Regions from separate parts of the Mesobacillus sp. genome, predicted to be linked through region 3. Evidence: riboswitches for the same ligand, from Rfam matches in the RefSeq annotation. Region 3 holds a riboswitch; each other region holds the start of a gene.
The links. A riboswitch is a leader RNA that binds a small molecule or an ion and turns the genes downstream of it on or off. The one in region 3 is predicted to bind lysine.

Region 1 (3,282 bases), on a different contig from region 3:
TCAAAGAAGATGGTACCCGAGAAGTTTTTTGTCTCAATGAGAAGAATATACCGATGGGTTATTATGAGGGTGTCAATCTGGAAATGCCATGTGCCATCCTGCAGCCTTATATCTCTAATAATCCAATAATCTTTTTCGGGCAAGAAGCTTAAACGGTAATCCGTTTGCAGTTCCCCTTTATACCCTGCCCACCAGCCTTTGTAATCCTCCTCAATTTCCCCCCTTCTCGGACAATTTTCCTTAAGTCTGCTTAATAATGCCTCATACATTCTCAATCTAATTGGATAAATTCTATCTTTTACAATCATGCGAATCCCTCCTCCGGTATTTTTCATAAGAATTCTTTAAAAATATTTAGATTCCTGCCCCCATATAATCACAATCTTGAACTTTCTTTGACAAAACAATTATTTAGATCAGGTAAACTTGGATTTCTCAATAGTAGAAAGGTGTTTTAAGGAGGTATGAAAATTTATTCACCAGTAGGAAAGGATTTTTGACTAGTAGGAGAAGTTTTTTGACTAGTAGGAACAGGTTTTTCACCAGTAAAAGAGATTTATTCACCAGTAAGCGATTTCCGACCGATTTCCAACCAATTTTCTACCCGATTTTCACCCCAAATCCCAACAAAAAAAGCCCCCCAAACCCGGAAGGCTTTCCAATCCACAACTTATTTCGTCTTCACTGACTCTGAATACAATTCAAACGCTTCGTGCAGGGCTTCTACTGCATGAACCATCTGCTCCTCTTCAAGTACGGTTGATACCTTGATTTCGGATGTGCTGACCATTTTCACCTGGATGCCGTTGCCTTCAAGCACTTCGAACATCTTGGCTGCTACACCCGGGTTGGATACCATTCCGGATCCTACGATCGACACCTTCGCAAGGCCTGTTTCAGATTCAATTTCCTTGTAGTTCAGCACTTCTTTATTACTGTCCAATACATCCAAAGTTTCAGCCAGATCATTGCTCTTGATGGAAAAAGAAATGTTGGCAGTGTTAGCTTCTGTGCGGCTTTGGACGATAATGTCGACGTTGATATGATGCTGGGCCAATGTTGTAAAAATAGTGGAAAGTCCTTTCAATGATGTGCTCACTCCAAGGACTGATACTCTCGTGATTTGGTCTTCAAACGCGACTCCGCGCACTACTAAATTCTGTTCCATTCCAATCTCCTCCTCAATGATCGTGCCTCTTTCTCTCTCCATGCTGGATCTTACCTCGATCGGCAGTCCATAGTTCTTGGCGAATTCCACCGCACGCGGATGGAGCACGCCTGCTCCAAGGTTTGCAAGCTCAAGCATTTCATCATAAGAAACACTCAGCAGCTTCCTTGCACTTTTCACATATCTTGGGTCTGTTGTAAACACACCGGTGACGTCTGTATAAATATCACACTTATCAGCCTTTAAAGCGGCTGCCAATGCAACAGCCGTTGTATCAGAACCGCCGCGGCCCAATGTCGTGATCTGGCCGTCATCTGTCACTCCCTGGAAGCCAGCCACAATCACAACTCTGCCGTCCTTTAAATCGCCAGCAATCCTGTCTGTTTCGATATCAAGGATTCGAGCGTTGCTATGCACTGCTTCAGTTTTGATGCCCGCCTGCCAGCCGGTATAGGAAACAGCTTCGATTCCCATTTGCGCCAGCGCCATTGAATAAAGGGCAATCGTGATCTGCTCGCCAGTTGTCAAAAGCATATCCATTTCTCGTTTTGATGGAGCGGTGGAGATTTCATTCGCCATATCGACCAGATGGTCCGTTGTTTTACCCATTGCTGAAACGACGACAACCACATTATTTCCATTTTGCAATTCTTCTGCAGTCCTGCTGGCTGCATTCTTGATTTTTTCAACACTGCCAACCGATGTTCCGCCAAATTTCTGTACAATTAATCCCATAATTTCCTTTCCCCTGCCTTTTCTTTCTATTTTTTCTGCCTCTAAAAAAGAGCTTCATGGATTAGCCGCATATGTATTTTTTCCCTAAGGCTTGATTTGCATGACAATCTGTTTTCACAGATTCAAAGAAAATTGCCTTTTAAAAACAAAGCTCTGTTAAACTAGGCTGTAGATTTTCGTTCCAGGCGCTTCGCTTTCCTCGGGGCGTGCGCTGGGCCTCCTCGTCACTTTGCTCCTGCGGGGTCTCACCTGCCCGCTTCATCCCGAAGGAGTCTTCGCGCCATCCACTCCAATCAGCAGGGTTTAAAAACCAGCATTCAGCATTAACAGAGCCAAATACAAAAAAGCAATGAGAGTGGCTCCCATTGCTTTATAAACGTGTATATACGCTGCAACATGAGATAGCACTCCAAGACGGCAAATCTTGACAATCCAGCGTTTATTCAACGAAGGACCAGCGGGAAAAAATATAGGCTCTCCCCCACTTCGGCGAACGTCCCCTTTCAAAGCCCTTCCCGGAATCCTATTATTCTCCAGGCTTTTACTCTTGAAGCTCGCACCTCTATCTTCACTTTAATGCTCTAAAGTGATAGCAATATGAAATTTTCCTCATTATAGCACACAAAAAAATAGAATGCTACTATTAGTTTTGCAATTTTGTGTGCAATTCCTGTGCAACTACTGCCGGCAATCCAGCCGCCGCCAGCTCCTCGATGGTCGCTTCCTTCATTTTTTTCACAGAGCCAAAATGCTTCAGCAATGCTTTTTTCCGCTTCTCGCCAATGCCCGGAATCTCATCAAGCAATGATTGAAAAGCACTTTTCCCCCTAAGCTGGCGATGGAACGTAATCGCAAAGCGGTGGACTTCATCCTGTATCCTTTGCAGGAGATAAAACTCCTGGCTGTTCCTTGGCAGGCTGATGATCTGCAGTGGATTCCCATATAACAGCTGTGATGTCTTGTGCTTATCATCCTTTGCCAGCCCGGCGAGGGGGATATCAAGCCCAAGCTCATTTTCCAGCACATCGCGCGCCGATTCGATATGGCCTTTACCGCCATCGATTATGACCAGGTCCGGAAGAGGAAGCCCTTCCTTCAGGGCTCTTGAATAGCGCCTTCTCACGACCTCGCGCATCGATTCATAATCATCCGGTCCCTTGACTGTCTTGATTTTATATTTTCGGTACTCCCTTTTTTCAGGCTTGCCGTCAATAAATACGATCATCGCCGATACCGGGTCAGTTCCCTGGATGTTCGAGTTATCGAATGCCTCAATTCTATGCGGCGTATAGATGCCCATTTGCTGCCCGAGGTTCTCGACTGCCTTGATAGTCCGCTCTTCATCGCGTTCAATCAGCGAGAACTTCTCTGTTAAAGCA
Region 2 (3,282 bases), on a different contig from region 3:
CCGGCTATGCTGCCCCATGAAGGACTGGAAATCCTCTATTCCGGCTCGGGGAGCTTATTCGATCCGAAGGTCGTCGATGCTTTCCGCAGGGCAGTAGCAATCTACCCAATCGGATTGACAGTCGTGCTAAGCGACGGACGCAAAGGAGCAGTCGCTGCCCAGAATCCAGGCTTGAGCGAACGCCCGCTCATACGGGTACTCGAAGAAAACGGCCAGCGGGTCAACCCATATGAAATCGACCTTAAGGTCAATTTATCAATTATGATCGTCAGCTGTGACACCATCATGAAATATGAGTACGCCAACAATTATTAGTTTTTAAGGCTAGTTCCCCCCTTTAAAGCATACATATAGCTTTAGAGGGGGGATTTGTTTTGGCAAAGTTCGGCCGCAGGCTGCCTCGAAAAGGGCCATTGCCTTTCAGATACGTGTTCCTGCTGACCTTTGTCTTTTTTTCTTTTTCAACAGCAGCAGGGCTCTGGATTATAGATAAAGGTCTTGAACCAACACTAATGAGATATGCAGAATCCCAGACAAGGAAGATTGCGACACTGGTAATCAATAAAGCCATTAATAAGAAAATCGCAAGCGGCATGGATATTGATAAAGTCATTGAGTTTGTCCCGGTTGATGGCGGTACAACCACTGTAGTGAAGTTCAACACCGAAATCATCAACCGCGTGAAGGCTGAGACGACGAACATTGTGCAAATGAATCTTAAGGAAGCAGAAAGAGGGAATCTCACCTCACTTGAAATGCTGTCAGATGTGGAGCTTGTTACAGATGAGGATGAAAGGCAGGAAGGAATCATCTACTATGTCCCATTAGGGCAGGCTACCAATAATGCGCTTCTCGGTAATATGGGGCCGAGGGTTCCGGTAAAATTCAATGCGATTGGCGATGTCACAGCGGATATCGTTTGGGAAACAGAGGAGCATGGCATCAACAACACCCTGATCAATGTTTCGGTTAGAGTAAAGGTAAATGTGCAAATTATTATTCCATTCGCAACAGATATAGCCACAGTCCAAGAGGATATCCCGATCGGAAGCTTCTATTATCCTGGAAAAGTGCCCCAATTTTACAATGGCGGCGGGGATTCTTCACCAGCTATCCAATTGCCGGGTGAGTAAAAAGGAGTTGCCAAGTTTACTATATTGTTATATTATAAACCTAATTGAATAAATAACCTTATCATTCCGGTGGGGTAGAGGTGCAGAATTCAAGAGTATGCTGTGTGAGGATGACAACGTTGATCACAGCTGAAAGGGAATTTTGCCGAAGCAGTTTAAATGTGTCGCATTTATATTGCTGGGGGTACTTTGAACAAGAGTACCACTGTCATTATGGAGGAATCTCCATAATGGGGAGCTACAGATCGTGATGGAGAAACTAGTTGCTTATCAAGGGCAGCGATAGACATTCTCTATCGTTGCCCTTTTATATTTATCTGGACTTGTTGCTCTTTTCATGGAACAGTTTCCCCCTGACAAAAAACTAGGAGGAGAAAAAATGGAGAACACAATATATTCATTACTTCCGCCCTTGCTGGCGATTCTAATGGTAGTAATCACACGAAAGGTGCTTCTGTCTTTGGGGACGGGCATCGCCGCAGCGGCTTTATTGCTTTCTGAGTTCAATATTGGCAAGACCTTTTCAATCATAGGCGATGCGGTAAAAGGAATATTCATTGCCGATGGCGAGCTGAACACATACAGTCTATATATCATCCTGTTCTTATTGCTTTTGGGAATCATTACAGCGTTCATCTCAATTTCCGGCGGCAGCCGCGCATTTGGCGAATGGGCAATGAAGCGTGTTAAAACAAGAGCTGGCGCCCAGCTAGTAGGTGCATTTTTAGGTATTATCATTTTTATTGATGATTACTTCAATGCCCTGGCTGTAGGACAAATCTCGCGCCCGATTACGGACCGTCAAAAGGTGTCTCGCGCAAAGCTTGCTTATATTATTGATTCAACATCCGCTCCAATGTGTGTTGTATCTCCGATTTCAAGCTGGGGGGCTTACATTATCGCCCTGATCGGCACGATCCTTGCTGCGCATGGAGTAACAGAATATAGTGCCTTCTCGGCATTCATGCAAATCGCTCCAATGAATTTTTACGCACTTGCTGCACTTGCTATGGTGTTCATCGTAGCGCTTCGCAATATCGATATCGGACCAATGAAGGTCCACGAAACACGTGCCTGGAATGAAGGCATCGTTGTGGATCAGAGCAAGCCTGTCCCAGGGGAGCTAAAAGATGATCTTCCGACAAGCTCAAAAGGCACAGTAGGAGACCTAGTCTGGCCAATCGCCGCGCTTGTTGCCGGAACTGTCGGTATGATGATGTGGACAGGCTTGAGTGCGGTTGAAGGCAAAGCGACTATTTTTAAAATCCTTGAAAATACCGATGTAACGAAATCACTTGTAACAGGCGGCCTGCTGGGACTCGCTGCCGCATTGCTTCTGTTTGTAAGACAGGCAGTTGTCCTTAAAGGTGTAAATGCAAATGTATTCGGAAAAGGCATTCTTGAGGGAATCAAATCTATGCTTCCGGCCATTTATATTCTTGTGTTCGCATGGGTAATTGTTGATTTGATTGGCAGACTTGAAACAGGAACATATCTTGCAGGACTTGTTGAAAAATCAAACATGAATATTTCCTTCCTGCCATTCCTTCTATTTATCGTAGCGGGAATCATGGCGTTCTCAACAGGAACTTCATGGGGTTCATTCGGTATCCTGCTTCCAATCGCAGGAGATATCGCTGCTGCAGCAGATATCAGCATGCTTCTTCCGGCTCTTGCAGCCGTATTGGCCGGTGCGGTATTTGGTGACCACTGTTCGCCAATTTCCGATACAACGATCCTTTCCTCTACTGGTGCGGGATCGAACCATTTGGACCATGTCATGACCCAGCTGCCATATGCGCTCATTACTGCAGCTATCTCGGCCGTTGGCTTCATTGTAGTGGGTTTTACAGGCAGCACTCTTGCATCTCTTGCAGTAGTTGCAATCCTGTTAACTGGATTTGCGTTCATCTTTGGCACCAAGTCCCCAGAAGCGGAATCGTTAAAAGAAAATCTAGCAGAATAACAAAAGGCTGTCTGTTCACCAGACAGCCTTTTCCATTTAACGTCAAAACTCTCTTTATAAATACAGGGATTGGTATACTTGGGAAAATAAATATTAAAAAAAATTTATTATGAGGAAAATAATATTTTGACAAGCAATTAAAAACTAGCTATACTATTCCTAGACTAAATAATCAGAAAATAT
Region 3 (3,282 bases):
TGGCAGCTCAGGCTTACATAAGATTCAAAGCGATATTCGCCCTTGATATTCTTAATCTGATCAACCACTTTCTGGTCCACTTTAGGAGCCCTGCCGCTAACCTGCAGCAAAGCAAGGACTAAAGAAGTGAATTCGTGTCCGAGAGGAATCCCGGCAAAGGTTACGCCAGTGTCCTCGCCGATACGGTTTACACTAAAGCTTGGAGTTCTATCTAATTCTGCATGCTCAACTTTAATGCGAGTTGACATTGTCGCCAATTCGTCGACTAAAGCCAGCATGTCACGAGAAACATCATCGGATCCAGCGCTGACTTTAAGCAGCACATCGCCCTCCATCAGCTGGAGATATTGGGCTAATTGTGCTTTAATTTCTGCATCTAATAACATGGAGGTTACTCCTTAAATCTTTCCTACAAGATCAAGGCTTGGCTTAAGTGTTGCTTCGCCTTCTTTCCATTTTGCAGGGCAAACTTCGCCTGGGTTGTTGCGAACGTATTGTGCTGCTTTAAGCTTGCTGACAACCTGGCTAGCATCACGGCCGATTCCGCCTGCGTTGATTTCAACAGTCTGGATTACGCCGTCTGGATCGATGATGAAAGTTCCGCGGTCTGCAAGACCATCTTCTTCATTCAATACATCGAAGTTGCGAGAGATCTTCTGAGAAGGGTCGCCGATCATGATGTACTCGATTTTGCCGATTGCTTCAGAGTGGTCATGCCATGCTTTGTGAGTGAAGTGAGTATCTGTAGATACAGAGTATACTTCTGCTCCCATTTCTTTAAGTGTTGCATATTGGTTTTGCATGTCTTCAAGCTCAGTTGGACATACGAATGTGAAGTCTGCTGGGTAGAATACGACTACGCTCCACTTGCCTTTGAAGTTCTCTTCAGAAACAGTGATGAATTCTCCGTTGTGGAATGCGTTTGCTGTGAATGGTAATACTTGAGTACCGATTAATGCCATGATTAAGTTCCTCCTTAAATTTTGGTTTATTGTGAAATAGTTGGACTGAAGGAATTCAGTTAACTATTCAATAAACTAGAATAATTCTAATTCGATAACCATTATCATATAGAGCTCGTTCTCTTGTCAAGCGATAAGTACTCGCTTTATGGAACATCTTTTCCACTCATTTTTAGTTTAATGGAAATGAGAATTTTTTGCATACATAAAGAGTGTTAACAGTTTGCAGCTTTTTAATTCTATAGTAAAAAAAATCCCCAACATAGATTGTTTGAGTGTGATAGTTCAAAAAACACTGACTACACGTGCATATTTAGATTTTCCAAAAATAACTAGATTGACAGAATTAACAGGTTATTGTAGCCTATTTACTATAATTTAATATTTCACCTCACTTTTGCTTGTGAGGTAGAGGCGCGATATTTAACAGTCCTTAGCGGAGTTTGAGAAGCTTTGATGCTAGGGAGAAGGAAATGTCGCCGAAGTGGGTAATATTCTCAGTATTGCTTGCTGGGTCTGCAGTTAAGAGCTGCAGGACTGTCTCAATAGACTCCCCGGTTTATTGAGTTGTGCTATCTCATTATGGGAAAAGAGAGGAATTTAGGGCATCTATGAATAATGCGACCTGAGTTTATCTCAGGTCGCTTTTTGTTTGTAAAAAACGCTCTATAAAAACAAGGAGGAGAAAACGAACATGAGAACAAAGGCATCATTATTTTTAGTATTTTTGATTTCAGCAATGGTTTTACTTGCAGGATGCGGATCAGGCAACGATTCAAATTCAGGCTCATCCGATGATAATACATTTAAGGTAGGCCTTGAGGCTGGCTATGCACCATTTAACTGGACTCAGAAGGATGATTCAAACGGCGGTGTGAAAATAGCTGGCACTTCTGAATATGCTGGCGGCTATGATGTGGAAATCGCGAAGAAAATTGCTGATGGTTTAGGAAAAGAATTAGTAATCGTTAAAACGGAATGGGACGGACTGGTTCCAGCGTTGACTTCAGGCAAAATTGACGCAATTATCGCAGGGATGTCCCCAACTGCAGAGCGTAAAGAGACAATCGACTTTTCGGATAACTATTATAAATCAAATCTAGTAATGGTGGTTAAAAAAGGCGGGAAATATGAAGGAGCTGCTTCCATCCAGGATTTCAAGGGTGCAAAGATTACAGCTCAATTAAATACATTCCACTATTCAGTCATCGACCAAATTGAGGGTGTATCCAAAGAAACTGCAATGGATAACTTCCCGGCTATGAGGGTTGCACTTGAATCAGGAATCATTGATGGATATGTTTCGGAGCGTCCTGAGGCTGTAAGTGCTTCATCTGCAAACGAAAACTTAGCAATGGTTGAATTTGAAGATGGATTCAAAACATCTGAAGATGATACCGCCATCGCAGTTGGTCTTCAAAAAGGCAGCAAGCTGACAGATAAAATCAATGAAATTTTGAAAGGAATCTCTGAAGAAAAACGTACAGAAATAATGGACGCAGCTATCAAGAATCAGCCTGCAGCCAAATAACATTCTATAAAACCGGCTGTACTTATATACAGTCGGTTTTATGATGATAAAAGGAGAAGGAAAATGAGTTTAGAGTGGATCATTAAGATCGTTTCGGAAAACTGGCCAATGTTCCTTCGAGGAGCCGGGGTTACCCTGTATATTTCTCTGATCGGTACCATTTTGGGAGCGGTCATTGGTTTAATAGCAGGAGTTATCCGTACAATTCCAGTACCGGAAAAAGGATTCAAGAAATGGTTTCTTGCTATCATTAATTTTATTCTATCCGTTTATATTGAGTTCTTCCGCGGCACCCCGATGATTGTACAGGCAATGGTGATATATTATGGCTCTGCGTTAGCATTCGGTGTGGATATAGATGTGATGGCGGCGGCGCTTATTGTTGTATCGATCAATACAGGGGCCTACATGGCGGAAATTGTCCGCGGCGGCATTGTTTCTGTTGATAAAGGACAATTTGAAGCTGCCCAGGCAATTGGGATGAACCACTTCCAAACGATGATGAATGTTGTCCTTCCGCAAGTAGTCCGCAATATCCTGCCGGCAACTGGGAACCAGTTCGTTATCAATATTAAAGACACATCTGTTCTGAATGTTATATCAGTTTCAGAATTGTATTTCCTTACAAAATCAGTTGCAGGAAACAATTTTAGATATTTCGAATCCTTCTTTGTTGCATGCGTGATCTATTTTGTCATGACCTTCGCTGTAACAAGGATTCTGCTTTATTTTGAAAAAAGACTAGAAGGCCCGGACAACTACAAAATGGTCCTGGGCGAAGAAACACAA

Region 1: linked by a shared signal. The riboswitch ahead of AC3EBE_RS13045 (aspartate kinase) and the one ahead of AC3EBE_RS05775 (transporter substrate-binding domain-containing protein) in region 3 are both predicted to bind lysine.
Region 2: linked by a shared signal. The riboswitch ahead of AC3EBE_RS11730 (Na+/H+ antiporter NhaC family protein) and the one ahead of AC3EBE_RS05775 (transporter substrate-binding domain-containing protein) in region 3 are both predicted to bind lysine.

Annotation. Positions count from the first base shown of each region.
Region 1 is NZ_JBYNSB010000033.1:94,034-97,315, reverse strand. Features, by position in the region: gene AC3EBE_RS13050 (nuclease-related domain-containing protein) at 1-308, opposite strand, end outside; gene AC3EBE_RS13045 (aspartate kinase) at 671-1,903, opposite strand; lysine riboswitch at 2,298-2,476, opposite strand; gene uvrC (excinuclease ABC subunit UvrC) at 2,547-3,282, opposite strand, start outside.
Region 2 is NZ_JBYNSB010000030.1:104,355-107,636, forward strand. Features, by position in the region: gene AC3EBE_RS11720 (HD-GYP domain-containing protein) at 1-315, shown strand, start outside; gene yunB (sporulation protein YunB) at 375-1,133, shown strand; lysine riboswitch at 1,201-1,382, shown strand; gene AC3EBE_RS11730 (Na+/H+ antiporter NhaC family protein) at 1,513-3,099, shown strand.
Region 3 is NZ_JBYNSB010000017.1:17,389-20,670, reverse strand. Features, by position in the region: gene ahpF (alkyl hydroperoxide reductase subunit F) at 1-386, opposite strand, end outside; gene ahpC (alkyl hydroperoxide reductase subunit C) at 399-962, opposite strand; lysine riboswitch at 1,364-1,545, shown strand; gene AC3EBE_RS05775 (transporter substrate-binding domain-containing protein) at 1,657-2,493, shown strand; gene AC3EBE_RS05770 (amino acid ABC transporter permease) at 2,557-3,282, shown strand, end outside.